Regions from separate parts of the Glaciecola sp. 1036 genome, predicted to be linked through region 1. Evidence: predicted binding sites of a transcription regulator. Region 1 holds the regulator's gene; each other region holds the start of a gene.
What was found. The regulator sigma-54, encoded in region 1, starts transcription at its own class of promoters, with help from an activator protein. The targets are predictions, from matches to a motif close to GTTGGCACGNNNNTNGNNT.
Positions count from the first base shown of each region.

Region 2: a site for sigma-54 is predicted at 3,977-3,995, ahead of ACNKW3_RS04660 (PEP-CTERM sorting domain-containing protein). Genes of this name have one in related genera too.
Region 3: a site for sigma-54 is predicted at 1,746-1,764, ahead of ACNKW3_RS15165 (DUF2884 family protein). Genes of this name have one in related genera too.

Region 1 covers NZ_JBLWFH010000004.1:258,928-265,432, forward strand. The annotation lists gene ACNKW3_RS08375 (calcium/sodium antiporter) at 1-541, shown strand, start outside; gene ACNKW3_RS08380 (KpsF/GutQ family sugar-phosphate isomerase) at 544-1,503, shown strand; gene kdsC (3-deoxy-manno-octulosonate-8-phosphatase KdsC) at 1,504-2,073, shown strand; gene lptC (LPS export ABC transporter periplasmic protein LptC) at 2,070-2,630, shown strand; gene lptA (lipopolysaccharide transport periplasmic protein LptA) at 2,584-3,195, shown strand; gene lptB (LPS export ABC transporter ATP-binding protein) at 3,192-3,920, shown strand; gene ACNKW3_RS08405 (RNA polymerase factor sigma-54) at 3,989-5,485, shown strand; gene hpf (ribosome hibernation promoting factor) at 5,516-5,803, shown strand; gene ptsN (PTS IIA-like nitrogen regulatory protein PtsN) at 5,811-6,254, shown strand; gene rapZ (RNase adapter RapZ) at 6,316-6,505, shown strand, end outside.
Region 2 covers NZ_JBLWFH010000002.1:461,235-467,739, forward strand. The annotation lists gene ACNKW3_RS04650 (DUF885 domain-containing protein) at 59-1,882, shown strand; gene ACNKW3_RS04655 (hypothetical protein) at 1,944-2,693, opposite strand; gene ACNKW3_RS04660 (PEP-CTERM sorting domain-containing protein) at 3,229-3,918, opposite strand; gene ACNKW3_RS04665 (DUF418 domain-containing protein) at 4,269-5,444, opposite strand; gene ACNKW3_RS04670 (hypothetical protein) at 5,794-6,505, shown strand, end outside.
Region 3 covers NZ_JBLWFH010000011.1:44,853-51,357, forward strand. The annotation lists gene ACNKW3_RS15155 (mechanosensitive ion channel family protein) at 1-1,272, shown strand, start outside; gene ACNKW3_RS15160 (hypothetical protein) at 1,353-1,541, opposite strand; gene ACNKW3_RS15165 (DUF2884 family protein) at 1,847-2,650, shown strand; gene ACNKW3_RS15170 (NAD-dependent epimerase/dehydratase family protein) at 2,657-3,493, shown strand; gene ACNKW3_RS15175 (sodium-dependent transporter) at 3,490-4,911, opposite strand; gene ACNKW3_RS15180 (SDR family NAD(P)-dependent oxidoreductase) at 5,018-5,743, opposite strand; gene ACNKW3_RS15185 (thiol-disulfide oxidoreductase DCC family protein) at 5,740-6,132, opposite strand; gene msrA (peptide-methionine (S)-S-oxide reductase MsrA) at 6,251-6,505, shown strand, end outside.

The DNA.
Region 1 (6,505 bases):
CATAGCTTGCATGGGTGTCTTATCATTTAAAGTGGATAAAGGCGACCCTTTGGTAGCTGAAACGGATGCTGAAATCCCCAACAATGTACCTACATCAACCGCCGTATTTTGGGTCGTCGTAGGATTAATTTTGTTACCTACAAGTGCTAGTTTTTTAGTTGATTCAGCGGTTTATATCGCAAAATATTTTGGCATCAGTGACTTGGTTATAGGCTTAACCATTATTGCTATTGGCACGAGCTTACCAGAACTCGCAGCAAGTATTGCAGGTGTCGCTAAGGGTGAAGATGATCTTGCATTAGGCAATATTATCGGATCTAATATATTTAACATTTTGGCTGTTTTAGCTATGCCAGGTTTAATAATGCCATCTGAGTTGGATGGTTCCGCTGCCAATAGAGACTCTTTAGTCATGTTAGGGCTTACTATATTGCTATTTGTGTTTAGCTTTAAATTGCGCGGTACGAGCCAAATAAATCGAATAGAGGGAGGCGTTTTCCTTTTATTCTTCCTTGCTTATCAATATATGTTGTTTATGTAAAAATGCCATATTTAGAATCTGCTAAACGAACATTTGAAAATCAAATAGAGGCGCTTACTCACCTTTCCCAACATCTAGGAGCGCCTTTCAACCAAGCCTGTGATCTTTTACTTTCATGTGCTGGAAAAATTGTTGTCACTGGAATGGGGAAATCCGGGCATATCGCCAATAAAATTGCAGCTACGTTGGCCAGCACAGGTTCACCTGCTTTTTTTATGCACCCAGGTGAAGCTAACCATGGCGATTTTGGTATGTTGGCTGAAAATGATGTTCTTATTGCGATATCCAATAGCGGAGAAACCTCTGAACTCATAGCATTGTTACCCGCGATTAAACGCATCAAGGTGCCCATAGTCGCCATTACGAACAATCCCTCTTCAACACTGTCTAAATTTGCACAAACTACGCTGGCACTGCATGTAAAGCAAGAAGCCTGTGCGTTAGGATTAGCGCCGACTACCAGTACTACAGCAACCTTAGTTTTGGGCGATGCACTAGCTATCGCTTTGCTCGAAGCTAAAGGGTTTACGGCTGAAGACTTTGCCTTTTCTCATCCTGGTGGCGCTCTGGGTAAGCGCTTGTTATTGACAGTCGAAGATATTATGGTCGGTCCTGAAGACGTGCCCAAATCGAATCCTCAAGACCTGTTAAGTGACGCGCTGTTAGAGATATCTTCAAAAGGTTTAGGCTTAACCACAATCGTTGAAAATGACGTTATGATTGGTGTTTTCACGGACGGCGATTTAAGGCGAGCCCTGGATAAAAATATTGATATTCGAGTTGCTAACGTCAATCAAGTTATGACCGCCAAAGGCATAACAACTACCCCAGATGCACTTGCAGTGGACGCCTTAAATATTATGCAAGAGAAAAAAGTTAACGCGCTCATTGTTGTGAATGAAAATCATCAACCCGTTGGCGCACTCAACATCAATATGTTGTTGAGAGCGGGAGTAGTGTAAATGGCACAGTTTTCTAAAAACACTGTTGATACACTTTATGGCCCAGTTGATGCTGATATCTTTGCGATGTGTAAGGATATTCGACTACTTGTGCTAGATGTGGATGGAGTTCTGTCTGACGGCTTTATCTATTTGGGTAACCAAAACGAAGAATTGAAAGCCTTTAATAGCAAGGATGGTTACGGCGTAAAAGCACTTGCAAATAACGGAGTAGATATTGCTGTCATTACCGGCCGTCAGTCACAAATCGTCGAAAAAAGAATGACATCACTGCGCGCCAGATTTATTATACAAGGCGAAGAAGAAAAATATCAGGCACTACAATCATTGATGCAAACTCACGGAATTTCGCAACATGAAATAGCCAGTATAGGTGATGATGTACCAGATCTTGGTTTGTTTTCTTGTAGCGCAATTAAAGTAGCCGTAGCAGATGCTCACCCTAGTGTTAAACAGCAAGCAAACTTCGTAACCTCTCTGCCGGGCGGTAAAGGTGCTGTGAGAGAGTTTTGTGATTTAGTGTTACAATCGAAAGGGCTGCTTGATAAAATACATGGTGCTAGTATATGAACAGAATTGGCTGGAGCATAGCGTTAATATTTTCAGCTGTTATTGGTCTGTATCTAGTGATTCTTTTTGATGAAGAAGAAGCAAAAACCAAAGCGAATGAAGATTTAATCGTTGTCCCAACCTATCAAGTCGTCAATTTGAATAGTAAAATATTTGATGATAATGGTATTTTGAGTCATCAGGTAGCAGCAACCAAAATGGAGCACTACCAGCCTTTGGGATTTATGGTATTTGATAACCCGACTTACACTGTATACATGGAAACTGGTGAGCCTTGGCAAGTCACCGCTGAACAAGGTACCTTATACGAGAACAGTCGCATTCAACTAGAACGCAACGTCAAAATACTAAATCTCAATGAGCAAGAGTATGTCAAAGAAATTAATACTCAATACATTGAAATTAATTTAAATGACAAAACCTTATTATCTGACGAACCTGTTGAAATTGTTGGTGAAAATTTTAACGTTAAGAGCATTGGCATTATAGGTAATCTAGCAACTCAAAAATATGAGCTTAAACAACATGTACGCACTTTTTATTCTCCTCAAAGCTAGTGGTAAACGCTTGGTCAAATGCGTACCAGTGATCTGTCTTGGGCTTTGTCTTAGTTTTATGCTGAATGCCCAAGAGACCAGTCAAGAGCAGCAAGATAGCACTAGCTTTGATTCCATAGTGACAGATTTTCAAAAAGACATGAATATTCGCTCGGATGATCAAGAACTGGATGGTAAAGCAAAAACCTCTATTTTGATCGATAACGTGGTGATTCAACAAGGTAGTCTGGAAATCAAAGCAGACCGAGTAGAAGCCGATGCATCTAAAGGTAACGAGGTTATTACCGCCACCGGCAAACCAGCCAGCTATCGTCAAAGGCTTGAAGATGGCTCCTATGTAAGTGCGCTGGCAAATGCTATTGTATACAATGTCGCGACCAAGACCATAACTTTAACCGGCAATGCTGAGATAACCAAAGATCAATCAAAAGTAACAGCCTCTTCTATAACTTACGACATGTTAAATGATAAAATCAATGCAAGCTCTGATGGTAACAATGAAGGCAAAGTAAATACTGTTATAAGCTTTGGTGACCAAGACGAAAACGACGAAGGTGTAAATTGAGTAGTACCCTGTGTGCAAAACATTTAGCGAAATCCTATAAGTCTAGACAGGTTGTTAGAGACGTTAGTTTGGAAGTGTCCACGGGGCAGATTGTTGGTCTCTTGGGCCCTAACGGCGCAGGAAAAACCACTACCTTCTATATGATTGTCGGCCTAGTCCCGCTAGACAAAGGCGAAATTTCCATCGACCAAAATGAGCTCACTTATCAACCTATGCATGAAAGAGCCAGACATGGCATTGGTTATCTTCCCCAAGAAGCATCCATTTTTAGAAAACTTTCTGTGTTTGAAAATATCATGGCGATTTTGCAAACTAGAAAAGAGCTTAGTGCTGAGCAGCGAGAACAGAAAGCCGATGAGCTTTTAGACGATTTTAACATCAATCATATCCGAAATAATTTAGGCATGAGTTTATCCGGTGGCGAGCGCCGCAGAGTAGAAATAGCAAGAGCTTTAGCCGCAAACCCCAAGTTTATTTTATTAGATGAGCCCTTCGCAGGTGTTGATCCTATTTCTGTTAGTGATATAAAGAAAATAATTTATCAGTTGAAAGAAAGAGGGATTGGTGTCTTAATCACCGATCATAATGTAAAAGAAACCTTAGATGTGTGTGAAACTGCATACATTGTAAGCCATGGCTCTTTGATTGCTGCTGGTACAGCAGAAGAAGTATTAGCAAATCAAGAAGTTAGAGACGTTTATCTAGGAGAGCAGTTCTCTTTGTGATAAAGTGGTTAACAACTTTTTAGCGAACTTAATGAAATCGCAATTTTTAGTGGAAGTGTAAAATAGTAATGAAACCTTCGTTACAGCTTAAATTCAGTCAGCAGCTCACCATGACGCCGCAATTGCAGCAGGCAATTAAGTTATTGCAGTTATCCACTTTGGATCTTCAACAAGAAATTCAAGAAGCATTAGAATCTAACCCGCTTTTAGAACTTACCGAACACAATCCCGAGCAAGACGGCAAACAACAGCTAGATAACAATATCGACAAAAATGTTGATAACAATGGAGAAAAGCTCACTGAATCAGCTTCTGCCAGGGAAGAAACCCTTGATAGCCATGATGCCCTAGAGAAAGGTGATATTCCTGATGATTTACCCGTGGATACTTCTTGGGATGAGTATTTAGGTTCTAGTTCGGCTCCTATCAAAATGGTGGGTTCAAATCCTGACGATGATTACGTATATCAAGGTGAAACCAGCGACTCCATTCAAGACCACCTGCTTTGGCAAATTGAAATGAGTCATTTTTCAGATAACGACAAAAGTATCGCTATCGCTATCATTGATTCCATTGACGAAGCTGGCTACCTCACCGTAAGTTGTGAAGAGATTTTAGAATCGTTAGACAACGAAGAAATTGAACTTGATGAAGTTGAATGTGTATTAAAACGCATTCAACACTGTGACCCTGTAGGCTCAGGTGCCAGAAACGTACAAGAATGTTTGCTGATACAGCTAAATCAATTTCCTGTGGACACACCTTGGTTGAAAGAAGCAAGAGACTTAATTCAAGAATATTCAGACTTGCTTGGTGGTAAAGACTATCGCACCTTAATGCGAAAAACTAAATTGAAAGAGGAGCAACTGCGTGAAGTTATGAAGTTGCTTAAAACGCTAAATCCGCGACCTGGTACAGCCATTTCAACCAAAGAACCAGAATATGTCATCCCTGATGTAAATGTGTACAAAAGCAAAGGCGTGTGGATGGTTGAATTAAACAACGACGCCCTTCCTGCCCTTTCGGTCAATGACACTTACGCCAGTTTAGCGAAAACCACAAAAAACCCAACTGAGTCTCAATTTATAAAATCCCACCTGCAAGAAGCAAAGTGGTTTATAAAAAGTTTAGAATCACGAAACGAAACCTTATTAAAAGTGTCACATTGTATAGTGACAAGACAAAAAGAGTTTTTCGAAAAGGGACCTGAAAAAATGGTGCCCATGGTACTCAACGATGTAGCAGAGATGGTGGATATGCATGAATCGACAATTTCACGTGTTACCACCCAGAAATATATGCATACACCTAGAGGTATTTTCGAACTGAAATATTTCTTCTCAAGTCATGTTGCAACGGACTCTGGCGAAAACGCCTCATCTACTGCAATTAGAGCTTTGATTAAGAAATTAGTGGCTGCAGAGCCTGCGGCTAAGCCACTGAGTGATAGCAAAATTGCGCAGTTGCTCGCAGAGCAAGGAATTCAAGTTGCTCGGCGAACCATTGCAAAATACCGGGAATCGTTAAACATTCCCCCATCAAACCAACGTAAGAGTCTGATCTAAGACTTATACAACAAAAGAGGGCCTAGCATTATGCAAATTAACCTAACTGGTCATCACGTTGAAATCACTGATTCTCTTCGTAATTATGTAGATACTAAGTTTGAAAAGTTGGAACGTCATTTTGATCACATCAATAATGTTCATGTGATTTTAAATGTGGAAAAGTTGAATCAAAAAGCAGAAGCCACGTTACACTTGAACGGTGGTCAAATATTTGCTGATTCAGAGCATACCGACATGTATGCAGCCATTGACTCGCTGATAGATAAATTGGATCGACAAGTCATCAAACACAAAGAGAAACTAAAACGCCACTAAGTGTTGTATGATAATTTCAGACATAATTTCACTTGACCGCACCAAATGTGCGGTTGAGTGCCAAAGCAAAAAACGAATTTTAGAAATCATCAGCGAGATTGCGGTAAAACAAAATCCCTCACTCGATCAAGTTGATGTGCTTAATAGTTTATTAAGCCGCGAAAAAATGGGCAGCACAGGCATTGGCAACGGCATTGCAATTCCTCATGGTCGCATAAGCGGAATCGACAATGTAATGGCCATTATTGTGACCAGTGATTCAGGCATAGACTTTGATGCTATCGATAATCGCCCGGTGGATATTTTCTTCGCTATTTTAGTCCCCAAGGAACAAGCCGAAAAACACCTCGCATCTTTAGCCGCTATTGCTAGAAAATTAGGTAATAAAGATATTGTTAAAGCGATACGCAGTGCTGAAAATAAAAATCAAATAATTGCCGCATTAGCCTAACATTTCATTTCTTTGTGGTAAGCTAGGAAAAAGTTGCAACTGGCAAAGTGGACTAGCAGTAATGAAATTACTTATCATCAGTGGCCGCTCAGGGTCAGGAAAATCAATCGCGCTGCGAGCGCTCGAAGATTTGGGTTACTACTGTGTTGACAATATTCCCGTCAACCTTCTCCCAACATTAGTAAACGCCATCACCGACGAATATGACCAGGTCGCAGTGAGTATTGATGTGCGCAACCTTCCTAGAGTAC
Region 2 (6,505 bases), on a different contig from region 1:
GCAGTTAGTTGGACTGTCCATCTATAGTGGAATAGGAACAGGGAAATCGGGAATCGTCATGAAAACATTTTTTAAATGGTTAGGGATTAGCGTTCTTATTGTTTTAGTGGTTATGGGCGCTTGGGCAACGCATGAATGGAAAGCGGAAAAGCCCTTTTCATTTCGCATATTTTTAGATAGAGCATTAATCAAACAGGCGCTGAATAGTCCTCAAACACTGACCTCAATAGGTGTGTTTGATGGTATTGGAATAACTGGCCACAATGCTTATTTGGATGATGCCAGTGAAGCCGCCACTGCCCAGATGTTTAAAGATTTACGAGAAACCAAACGGATTCTACTGCAATATGAAGATTTATCCGAAGAACAGCAACTTTCAAAAGATATAGCGCTGTATTTGTTAAATACTGCCGAAGAGTTCGAAACCTATCAATACCATAGTTATCCCTTCAATCAGCAGTCAGGAGCCCAAAGCAACTTTCCAAGTTTCATGGACGCGCAACACCCTATTCGAACAACTGAAAATGTCGAGCATTACATTAGTCGTTTAAGTCAGTCGAATCGTTACTTTACCCAAATGTTAGAAGGAATGAGAATAAGAGAATATAAAAAAATTATTCCCCCTTTATTTGTAATCGAACGCATTATTGATGAGATGCAAGGTTTTGTTGATACGCCGGCGACAGAAAATATTCTTTATACCTCATTAGAAAAACGCATGCAGGAGGCTGTCGAAATACCAGAGTCTGTGTACGCGGATTATTTAGCGCAAACCCAAGCAGAGATTGAAAATACAGTTTATCCAGCCTATGAAATGCTAATTGAATATTTCACAGAACTCAAAGCAATGGCGGGGACCGATGATGGGTTATGGCGTTTAGACGGCGGAGATCAAGCTTATAAATTAGCGCTGCGTTTTTTTACCACTACTGACTATTCCGCTGACTATATTCATACTGTTGGGTTGCAAGAAGTCGATAGAATTCAGGCCGAAATTTTACAGATTCTATCCGATGAAGGCTTTGATATTAGCCAAGGCTTTACTGTTGCAATAAACGCTCTCGCAGAACAAGAAGGTTTTTATTATCCTGATTCTGATGAAGGCCGAGAGCAAATATTAGCCGATTATAAGCGCATCATTGAAGAAGTGGAATCAGGCCTTGGCGATGCGTTTTTACTCCGTCCGAAAGCTAGTTTAGATGTTAAACGTATTCCGGTGTTTAAGGAAAAAACTGCACCTGGGGCTTACTATGAGCCGCCGGCATTTGACGGTTCTCGGCCAGGCGTTTTCTTCGCCAATCTATACGACATAAAGGCAACGCCAACTTATAGTATGCGAACACTTGCTTACCATGAAGGCATTCCTGGGCATCACTTCCAAATCGCCATCGCCATGGAATTAGAGGGCTTACCTATATTTCGTACAGTCGCTCCTTTTGTTGCTTATATCGAAGGTTGGGCGTTGTACGCCGAGCGTGTCGCTTGGGAATTAGGATTTCAACGCGATCCCTACGACAATATTGGACGCTTGCAAGCTGAGCTATTTAGAGCCGTGCGCTTAGTTGTTGATACTGGCATTCATGCTAAACGCTGGACCCGGGAGGAAGCTATCGACTATATGTTGGCCAATACAGGTATGGTGAAATCTGACGTTACCTCCGAAATTGAACGTTACATAGTAACCCCTGGGCAGGCTACTGCCTACAAGGTCGGCATGATGAAAATATTAGAAGTACGCGAAAAGGCCAAAGCTGCCCTAGGCGACAAGTTCGACCTAGGTGAATTTCATAATGTGGTGTTAAAAAATGGCGCTGTGCCATTGGATATTCTAGAAAAGTTAGTGGATGAATACATAGAAGGACAATTGGCTACCGCACAATAACAGTTTGATTTTAGAGGACGCAAAAAAAAGCCAGTCAAAACTGGCTTTTATATATATGTATTTACTTTCTTAAAAAACGACGGCTTGCTACAAACGCAAATGCGGTTAATAACAAAGCAAACATTGATGGCGCGGAAACAGAAGTTGTGCCATATGTTAGATTATCATAACGAACCTGATAACCATCATTGTTAGGCGCAGACAACGTGTTATAACCATTTAAAATGACGCTACCAAGATGATCTGCAGTTGCTGCTGCTTGGTGAATCATATTGCCATTTACAAAGTACTCGTACATACCGTTATTAATAGAGAGTACTAGGGTATTAAAAGCATCTAAATTAAATAAGCTGCTTGGTGGAATTATCCAGCCTGGACCAGATTCCCACTTTGCGATTCCAGTAACGCCAGTTGAGTCGCGTTGGAATTCCAGTATCGGGTATTCATTTGCTCTGTCGCCGTTGGCTAAATTGGCAACACCCCATAAACCACCATATCGACCATCTTGGTTCCAAGCTGAGTCAACATACATATCGATACTCAAGTAATTGGACTCACCAATATCCATGATCATTCCCTGAGTATTGCGGAAATTATCTTGATTTAATTCACCAGCAACAGTCATTACTAATTCGTTGTTGATGATTTCAAATCCTTGTGGAGCTGCTCGATCCACATTCCAATCAGCGAGTGAATCTCCATTGTTAAACTCCATTGTCACTAATGATGCTGACGCTGTGCCCGCCATCATACTGGCAGCAAAAAACAAGCTGCCCAATGAAAGTTTGGAGAAGAGTGAAAATTTCTTCATAACTACATTCCTTTTTGTTTTTAGAAAATTACCTGATACTCACACATCAGGATTTAGCTATTAACTAGCCGATAATTTGTAAGCAATAATCGAACCGCTAAATATCCTCATTAAAAACAATAAGTTAAATTTACATTTATTTTTATGTTAAAAAATTTGACGCTAAATGATGCAAATTTATTAAAAATGAAGATTGTACTATTTTCTATGTAAAATATTCTGACGAAATTGGCGCTAGAACTGTGCGTTTGTATACGAGGTAGGATCTGTAAGTTTGTGCATACTATCTCTTTGTGCTTTATTATTTATGGGTGAAGGGAAATGGTTTACTATTTTTAACCGTGATTATCATTGCACTAATTTGGAAAGTGCATTTCAATAAAAAGTGAGGAATCAGTCTCGACGTTAGGAAATTTTAAGTGAATTGAATTTTATTTTAATGTATGTGATTTGAGGATTTCTCGTAATTGTTGAGGGTAAGGCAACTAAAAAAGGAAGCATAAATATGCTTCCCCTCTATCAATATTTAGTTAGATTACTTTTTTCTTCGGTAGGCTAAACCTAATACGCCAAGACCTAATAATGCTAAGGGTGCTGGTGCCGGAACTGAATTGGAAGGTGCCTGAGGTGCACTGGCTAAACCGCCGAATCTTGCAGTTTGACTTTCAGTATAAAAACCTACTTTACCTGACATAAAGCTGGTGTCGGTAAAAGATTGGGAAATGCCATTTAACAAAAATGAAATATTATTACCGCTTCTGCCAACAACAAAGTTGTAGTCAACATTGTCTTGCCAAAAAATTTCTTGTTGGAACAATATAGTGCTAACGCCTGCAACTTCGCGCACTAAAAACATACCGCTAGCGCTAGAGATATCATTATATCCCCCTTGTTCCCAACCTAAGCGATAATGGTTTTGATAGTCTTGCCATCCAAATACAAGCCCAAGAATATCATCATCATTAAAACCAACAATGGTAGGTGTCATTGAGCCGGTAAAGTTGAAATCTCCAGTGAATGAGAAATCACTTATTATAGAGGCATTAGAATTGTTGTTTTGAACAGCTTGATTTCCACCTGCACTTGTCAATCCAGATGGACCGCTATTTCGAGCAGGTGATCGTTCTAACGACCATAATGCCGTATCAACAATGACAGAACCTTGAGAAGCGAAGCTTAAAGCGAGAAATGCTACAGCCGCTGATTTTCCTATGATTTTTAACATAACGTTACTTCCTTTACATCGACGAATAAATAATCACAAATTGTATCAATTTTCGTAAAAGCATAAACCGTGCCTAAACTAATATTCTATATATTTCAATATATTATCTGCTTGTTTGTGTAGTTTGGGAAATGAAGGTTGATATGTTGTAAAAATTGCGGACATCTAAATCTGGTTACTCGGTTTGCACAATGCCACCGTAAACAATGGAGCCGTAGTTCATTTAAACAATGGAGCCGTAGTTCATTCTCACTAACCCCATCCTTTTTTGGAAGTTCTCGGGTTGAGGGTGAGAATGAACTACGGCTCCATTGTTTAAATGAACCACGGCTCCATTGTTTACAGCGAGATTATTTTAAGTAGGTGAGGCGGCGCCACATGTATTCAAGTGGGCCCTGCTTAAATCCTTGCCACCAAAAGTGAGCAAAAGTGATTTGCAGTACCCAAATTGTCATTACGACTAAAAATAACTGGCTATAAGTAAATTCTGCAAACATACCTAAACCCCAGAATAAGCTTGTGCATATCAAACTCTGCATTATGTAGAGAGTAAACGCCATGCGACCACAGCTCGCTAAAATGAGGGTAAGCGTTTTTAAATAGCCTTTTGATAATACCCAAAGAAATATACTCATATAAGCCAACAACATAGCCAGACTTGCCCACAAGGATACGACAAATTGGAGGTATCTAAATCCGCCATCGGAAAACACAAATTGTGCGTGAATTGCTTCTAAACTCAGTCCGATAACAAGAGAAGTGATTGCAATTTTGAAATAACGAGATGCTTGCCAAGTCAAATTGAAAAAACCAAGTTTATATAACGCCATTCCCCATAACATTAAGCCTGTGGTCCGGCCCAAAATTAGCATAATATAACCAAGTTGCATTTGTAGAGAATTGTCAGCCCTAACCCAAAATTTTTCCAACCAACTCATACTTTCATAGCCGTCTAACTCTATTTGAATAGCTTCTTTAGATGGCGAAATTTCAGCTTGTAACTCTCCTTGAAGTGCCTCATCGGCAAACATGAAAATTAGATCAAAAAGCAAGGTTAAACAGGTTTCTAATAGAATAAAGGCAGTGCCAATTATAAAAAGATGTTTGACGCTTTGGTGACGAAAGGCGTAAATCAAAAATCCACACGCGGCATAAAGAGTAAGAATATCGCCTGACCAAATGAAGTAACTATGGAATAAACCAAAAGACAGTAACCAAAGGCAACGTCTCTTATGGAGTTGCCAAGCATTTAATTGTTTTTGCTCGGGTTTTTGGGTAAAAATCAAAACCCCGACGCCAAAAAGTAAACTGAATATACCCATGCATTTCTCGCGAAAAACCACGTCGGTAACAGTAAAAATGATTAAATCTAAGAAACTAGGGTTACCATAAGAAAATGGATCTAAATAGCTACCTTCAGGTAGTCCAAAAGCACGAATGTTCATGGCGAGAATACCTAATACGGCAAATCCTCTAATGACATCTAAGGAGTGAATTCGGGATTCACTCGAATGGGGAAACATCATACAAAAATTCCTTTTTTGTATTCCTTTTAAACTGAAATAAATAATGGCGGAAAAGCACAACAGTTACAAGGCGAATGTTTCCATAAATTGCAACAACCTTAGTTGTAAAAATTGAAGGAGTTTCGAGCAATAACAATTGTGAATAAAATGTCAGGAATTTTTACACATCTTGGCGTCTTACTTAAACAATGCTTCTTAACTATCTGAAAAATAGTTAAAAAATTTTGAGGTGTATATTTTGCATACAAGCTTCAGCCATGCTCGATCAAAACTAACTCAAGTCACCGCTGTTCTTGTTCTTGGGCCAGAAAATACTAAAGAACTAAAATAACACCATAGGAGAACTTGTATGACTCGCTTAACTACGCTGCTTACATTAGCAGTCTTATCAATGTTTGTGTTTGTCGAAATTGCCTCTGCTCGTTTAGTTAGAAGCTCGGGGCGAGGTTCTCTCACTGAACAGGTCGAGACCCGTTATTTTTTTATTGAAGACGCTGATATAGTGAGGTTTTCCGACAATACTATTGGCATGAGCGAATCTGCCTATCTAAATCGGAATACTTTTTCCAATATAATAGGCGGTGCCGGTTTGGGGATATCAGCGGTTCCTACTACCGGACCTACACAAGATACAAATTGTAACGGAAGTTACGATACGTCAGAGCTAGAAGCTGCCCAAGATCTGATAGATTACTGGTCAAGTATAGGCACGCCAGAAGCCATACAAAATTTAGCATTGGCTGAAGATGCTTTGGCCGAGTTGGAAACTGGAGATCCTTGCGTTTGGGAGTTTGCTCAAAACGAAGATCTCTTGATGTTTGGACCTTTCAGCGTCTTTTTTGACTCCCCGTTAATTGACACTATGATTACTTGGGAAATTAGCGGTAATGGCAGGAACGAAATTTTGATGGGGGAAGTTAATGACGGTGGTGATATAACAACACCGGACGGATTGATAAGTTATGGAAATGTTTTTTTAAATACTCCACAACCAGCACTAGATCTTGGAGATTACAATGTAAATGTGACTGCTCAAATAAGCAGTAATTTTGGCGAGTTCT
Region 3 (6,505 bases), on a different contig from region 1:
ACACTCTCTCATTTGGTAAATGAAGTATTAGAATATTTTGGCTTTGCCGCCATCTCTACAGAGGGTATGCTTTATCAAGCTATCAGTTTAGGCCTGTTATTTGGAACAGCTTTTGTCCTATGGCTATTATTCCGACTTTTAGTCTTAATTGAATTACCCATTATTGTCAAAAGAACCAAAACTACATGGGATAATCACCTCCATGAGTCAGGCTTCTTTCGCCGTCTTGCACATCTGGTTCCTGGGTTGTTTTTATTCTACTGCAACTCAACCTTGCATTTACAAGAACACCTAGCTTATGACCTGACCTACTATTTTTCATCCTTATACAACATTGTTGTTTCTTATCTATTATTACAGTCACTACTGACCGCCGTTGAAAAAATTTATGCCGAATCTTCGCTGGCGGAGAGAGCCCCTATCACAGGGTTCATTCAGGTAGGAAGATTACTCTTTACCTTGATGTTGGTGTTTTTAATTATTTCACTGTTGATCGGACAAAGCCCTATTTACCTTCTATCAGGGTTAACCGCTATTGCTGCAGTTCTATTGTTGATTTTCCGGGATACCATTCTAGGCTTTGTTTCAGGTATTCAAATCGCAGCAAACCGTATGTTTAACACTGGTGATTGGATTGAAATGCCGAAATATGGCGTGGATGGCGATATTATAGAAATTGGACTTACAGTGGTGAAAGTCAGTAACTGGGACAAAACAATTTCAACTATCCCTACTTATTCTCTGACCACAGAAGCAGTAAAAAACTGGCGTGGTATGAGTGAAGCTGGCGGCCGTCGAATCAAACGTTCGATCAATGTTGATATGCGTTCGATTCGATTTGCCACCGAAGATGATGTCAAGGCATGGAAGAAATTCACGGTATTGAATGAATATTTAACCAATAAAGAAAAAGTGCTGGCCGAAGATAGAATACGAATCGAAACCGATAAGTCTGACATCATAAACTCTCGTAGGTTAACTAACATAGGAACATTTAGAGCCTATGCAGAGCAGTATTTACTGCACCATGTAGATGTACACAAAGAGCTTACCTGCATGGTACGTCAATTAAAACCAACCGAGGTTGGATTGCCCATAGAGATTTACTGTTTCTCTAAACAAACGCAGTGGGTTATGTATGAACACTTGCAGGCAGATATTTTTGACCACTTGTTAGCCGTGTTACCAGTATTTGGCTTGAATGTGTATCAAAGAGTTAGCGATCGCTCTTCAGTACCATCGGCAATAGAGATAAAAAACACCAATGAGTAAAAAAAAATGCTGTTCACAAAGTGAACAGCATTTTCTAAGCTTAAAACAAGATGCTTAATGCAACTTATGAAATTTTTCGCTTATAGAGCGTAAAGCATTAAGCCTGTAACAGCGAGACCAGACACACCAAGAAAACCGTATTCGATTCTTTCTTTCATAGCTTCTGCACCCGACTTAGTAGACAGAAACCCCATGACGATGCAGCTTAATCCTAAAACTAAGGCTAGGATAAAAACAGCAAACTTTAAAGTGAAAACAATTTCGCCCATCTCAGATAATACCTTTGCATAATAACTGCTCGTATTATACTGAATCTTTGGTCTAGTGCTATGCTACTTCGGTCTTTTTTTTAATATTTATGATCTTGGTCAAATTCACTAAGAGTTAGTAATTTATACCAGAATAATGTCGAAATGATTTGATCTAAGTTACTCAAAAATCCGTATCTCTTTGTTTTTTAAACTGTATTTTTTATTGGCGCATGAATTGCTATGGTGAAATTCATATTAAAACAAAAAGATAATTTACTTTTTGTGCCCAAATTGTAAAGACGAAAATAATAGGAATTAATCAAATGAAAGCTATGTTAACCACAATTCTTGCCGTTTTAGCACTAATTTTATCCCCATTTACTAAAGCTGAAGCTCATGAATATGGAGTGTCAGAACAGTGCGATGTAAACATTAATGCTGAACTAAACGTTGCCGAAGATTTAATGACTATTACTTTGGACAATGGCGACATCTTAAAAATTAATGCACAAGGCGATACATGGAAGAACGGGTCACAATTATCATTAAATAGCGCTCAACGCTCGCTAACGCAACAATACTATTCTGATATCAAAGCGCTGGTGCCTGATGCTATCGAGCTTGCTAGCGATGCAATTGCGGTTACCAACACTGCATTGACCAAAGTACTTAACGGTTTATTCGGTGAAAATAATTCTATGGTGCAATCATTAAGTGAAACCTTATCTGAAATTGAAACCGAATTGCGAGACGCAATTTATCAGCCAGACGGCAGTATGCAATTTGGCAAAGCCATATTTGCTGAAGAAGGCAGCTTTTCTAAAAGTTTAAATACTAAGATTGATTCAGCGGTTGAAGAGTTAATGGCAGAAGCTATGGGACAAATGTTTGTGGTCATTGGCAAAGCCATGATGTCAGGCGATACAGATCTTGCCGATTTTGAAACTCGTATGGAAAATCTGGGTGAAGAATTAGAACAAGAAATCGAAGTAGAAAGTGCGAAAATTGAAAGCTCAGCGAAAAGACTATGTGACTCTCTTGAGGTTATCGATAATACTGAGAATGCTTTACAAAAATATTCAGATTTTAGTAAATTAGATTTAGTTAAGCTTAATCAACGTACATAGGATTAAATGGACGTCACTATTATTGGACTTGGCTGGTTGGGTTTGTCACTTGCCCACCAGCTGTCTCAAAACAAGGTAAACATTACTGGTACTGTCACTTCCACAGAAAAGGCCAAGCATCTTCAAGATTCGACCAATTTTAACGTTTTCACCTTTAACTGTTACGATCTCATAGAAGATGAATTAGCAATAAAATTGTTCGAAAATAAACGACTAGTAATCAATATCGCTGCTGGTCGAACAAAATTATCATCCTCTACCTATTTTAAAGCCATAAGCGCCTTAATCGATATCGCGGTTAAACATCAAGTTAAGCAAATAATCTTTATCAGTACGACCTCTGTTTATTCGGGTTACACTGGCATTGTCGGCCACAGTACACCCAAATGTCCCACCACTGAGTCGGGAATTGCCCATAGCCGAATAGAAGATTATTTATTAGATCAGTATGGGCATATGAGTTTAGTATTAAGACTTTCCGGTCTAGTAGGTCCAAACTATGATGGTAGTTTTCGTCATCCAGTGAATACCTTGGTAAAAAAGCAGCAAATAAGTGGCCCTGAATGCCCTGTGAACCTTGTGCATAAACAAGATGTAATTCAAGCTATCGCTGTATTGCTAGAACAGAAAATTTGCGGAAAAGCCTATAACCTATGCAGTTTAGAACATCCACAAAAGCAGCCTTACTACACTTGGTGTGCTCAACAACTAGGAATATCATCACCTAATTTCTTAGCTCAGCAAGAGCAGGATACTTTTCGAATCGTGGATGGTAAAAACGCTATCGAGGAACTGGGGATAGAGCTCGTCTATCCCTCTCCGTTTGACATGCTTCCAGCCTAGCCGATAAGGGCGAAACCAAAATATTTTTGTAATACTGTATTGATGAATATGATGAACAAAATGCTAGGAATAAAGGTGCCTAAAGAAAAGGTCACATATTTTTCTAACCAACTGCCTTTATAGTCTTCGGCTCCTTGTTCTAGCTCCTCGTTGAACGCAAGTTTCTTCCAACGGTAGACGACAAACAAACATATCAATAAACCATTCAATGGCAAGATAGTATCGTAGAATACGTCGTAAACCAGATCAAAAAAGGATTTGTTCTGGTCTGCATAACTGACAAATGACGTAAAGAAATCAACAAATCCAAACGATAATGCACACATAACCGAAAACACCACTAACAAGATTCCGCATACAACCAAGGCTTTCTTTCTAGAAACTTCTTTTTCGCACATAAGGGATGCTACTGGTACCTCGAAAATTGACACTAGCGAGGTGATGGCTGCGAAAAACACTAAGAGGAAAAATACGGATGCGATAAAACTTGCGCCTACATATCCTAAAGAACTCTGAAGCTCTAAGAATATTTGCGGCAAATAAGAGAAGATCATAGATACAGAGCTTTCACTTAGCTCGTTTGGATCTACCTCAGGATTAAAAGAAAATATTGCAGGTAGAATCATCAATCCTGCAGTAAAGGCTACAGCCGTATCTGTTAATGCAACCAATTTAGAGGCTTCAGGTAAGTTAGCTTTTTTATTAATGTAGCTACCATAAGTGATCATTATTCCCATGCCTAAAGATAGCGAAAAGAAAGCCTGAGACAAAGCGCCATTGATGACGCTGGCATTAATCTTCGAAAAGTCTGGAATCAGGTAGTATTTAACCCCTTCAATTGCGTTGTCACGGGTCAGGACAAAAATCACCAAGGCTACCAACATCACGAACAAAGCGGGCATGAGTACTTTGGCGGCTTTTTCAATGCCTTCTTTAACCCCACCTTGCAAAATTAAATAAACAATTAAAAGCACTAGTGCCATGTACAAGAAAAGCGAATTACTGTTGATGAAGGTACCAAAGGTACTTGGGTCGGCAAGAACATCTAAATTGCCCATCACGGACTCGACTAAATAACCGAATATCCAAACGGTGATCACCAAGTAAAATACGGCAATCATAAAGGGGGTGATAATTGACAACCAGCCTGCAATTCGCCAAAGGCCACTTTTATTAGATAAGTCGCTGTAAGCCCCGAGCGGGTCTTTTTGCCCAGCTCTACCCACCGTCATCTCGGCAATCATTACCGGCAAGCAAATGAAAAATACAAAAATAGCGTACATTACTAGAAAGGCGCCACCACCATTTTTTGCAGCACCAACGGGAAAACCCACAAGATTGCCTATACCCACAGCAGAGCCAGCTGCCGCAAGTATAAAACCTAGCTTAGAGCCAAACTGCTCTCTATTACCAGACATTATGAAGTCCTTTTGTTGTTTTTATTATTTGAACTTAAATGTTAACAGTCATTAACACTAATGTCTGCTATTTCTGTATTGGATTTGAGGATATTTTTTACTGTCTCTACCAGTTAATGGACTTAGCATCCCAGTCAATATAATAGGGCGAATTTTCAATCTTTGCTTGTTTGCAAATATCCACCAAACGCTCCGCGGTAAATTCAGGCGTAAAGAGCTTTTCAGGTTTAACATTCCCTTGAAATGGTGCCGATAACTCTGTGTCTACAGTACCTGGGTGATAGCTAATTAAGATGGTATTGGAACGTCTTCTTTGATATTCCACCCAAGCCGTTTTGATGACCATATTTAACGCTGCTTTCGCACTTCTATAGCCATACCAGCCGCCAAGTCGATTGTCTGAGATACTGCCTACTCTGGCTGAAATAATACTGATGACGGCCTTGTCTTTACACACAAGATTGACCAAATGCTTTAACCATAATGCAGGCAGAACCGTATTAATGCGAAAGTATTCCAAAAATTGTTCCTGCGAAATATCTTCCAGCCGTTTTTCGGGAGTTAATTTGATGCCATCATCTTTGTGCAGCACACCTAAACAGCAATATACTTGATGAAAACAGATTTTTTGCTCAGCCATTATTTGGGCGAACTCGGTAATCTCAGATTCTTCATCTTGCACCATATAATGACTAAACCTGGGATCTTGATGTTTTTTTTCGTTTCGTGACACTGAAAAGATATGAGCAATCTCATCATCTTTACTTAATTCATTAATAACAGCACTGCCTATACCGCCATTGCTCCCAATGACCAATACATTTTTTTTCATTTGCTGTTAATCCTACACTTATCCTCACATTCAGGTTTGCCCATCAACCACGCGGAAATCTTATGTCGATGACGCGCAAATAATAAATAGCCTTTATCTGCAAACCAGCGAATAACCGGCCATCGCAAAGGAGCATAAAGCCAGCCAAAACCGACTATCCCCCAAGCTCTGTGAGCGACATCCAAACCAAAGAGTAAGCGACCATCTTCTTCCATTCCATGAATACGCGCATCTAGATCTTGAACCGACAAGTGCGGATATCGCACCGAAAAATCATCTTCGGTGATATCTTCAAATTGAATATCGCCTTTAGTGTCACGTTTTTTCAATGCCCGTACTTCTTTCATACACAAGGGGCAACTGCCATCATAAAAAAGGGTAAACGCCATATTAACTCCTCAAAAAGATACAGTATTTACGTTAAATATTTTATTTTGGTTGACTTGAATTGAGCTCAAAGATGCCTCACTTTGTATACAATAATGAACATACAAGTTTAGGATACTTATGGCAGAAGAAAAAATTACCCTAGCTGGCGGATGTTTTTGGTGTATAGAGTCAGCTTTTAATCAAGTTGAAGGGGTTATAAGCGCTTACTCTGGGTACGCGAATGGACAAATAGACTCCCCATCTTATGAGCAGGTTTGTTCTGGTGATACGGGGCATGCAGAAGTGGTGCAAGTCACCTTCGATACAGACCAAATTTCCAGACGTGAAATATTGGAAATCTTTTTTGCGTTACACGACCCAACACAATTAAAT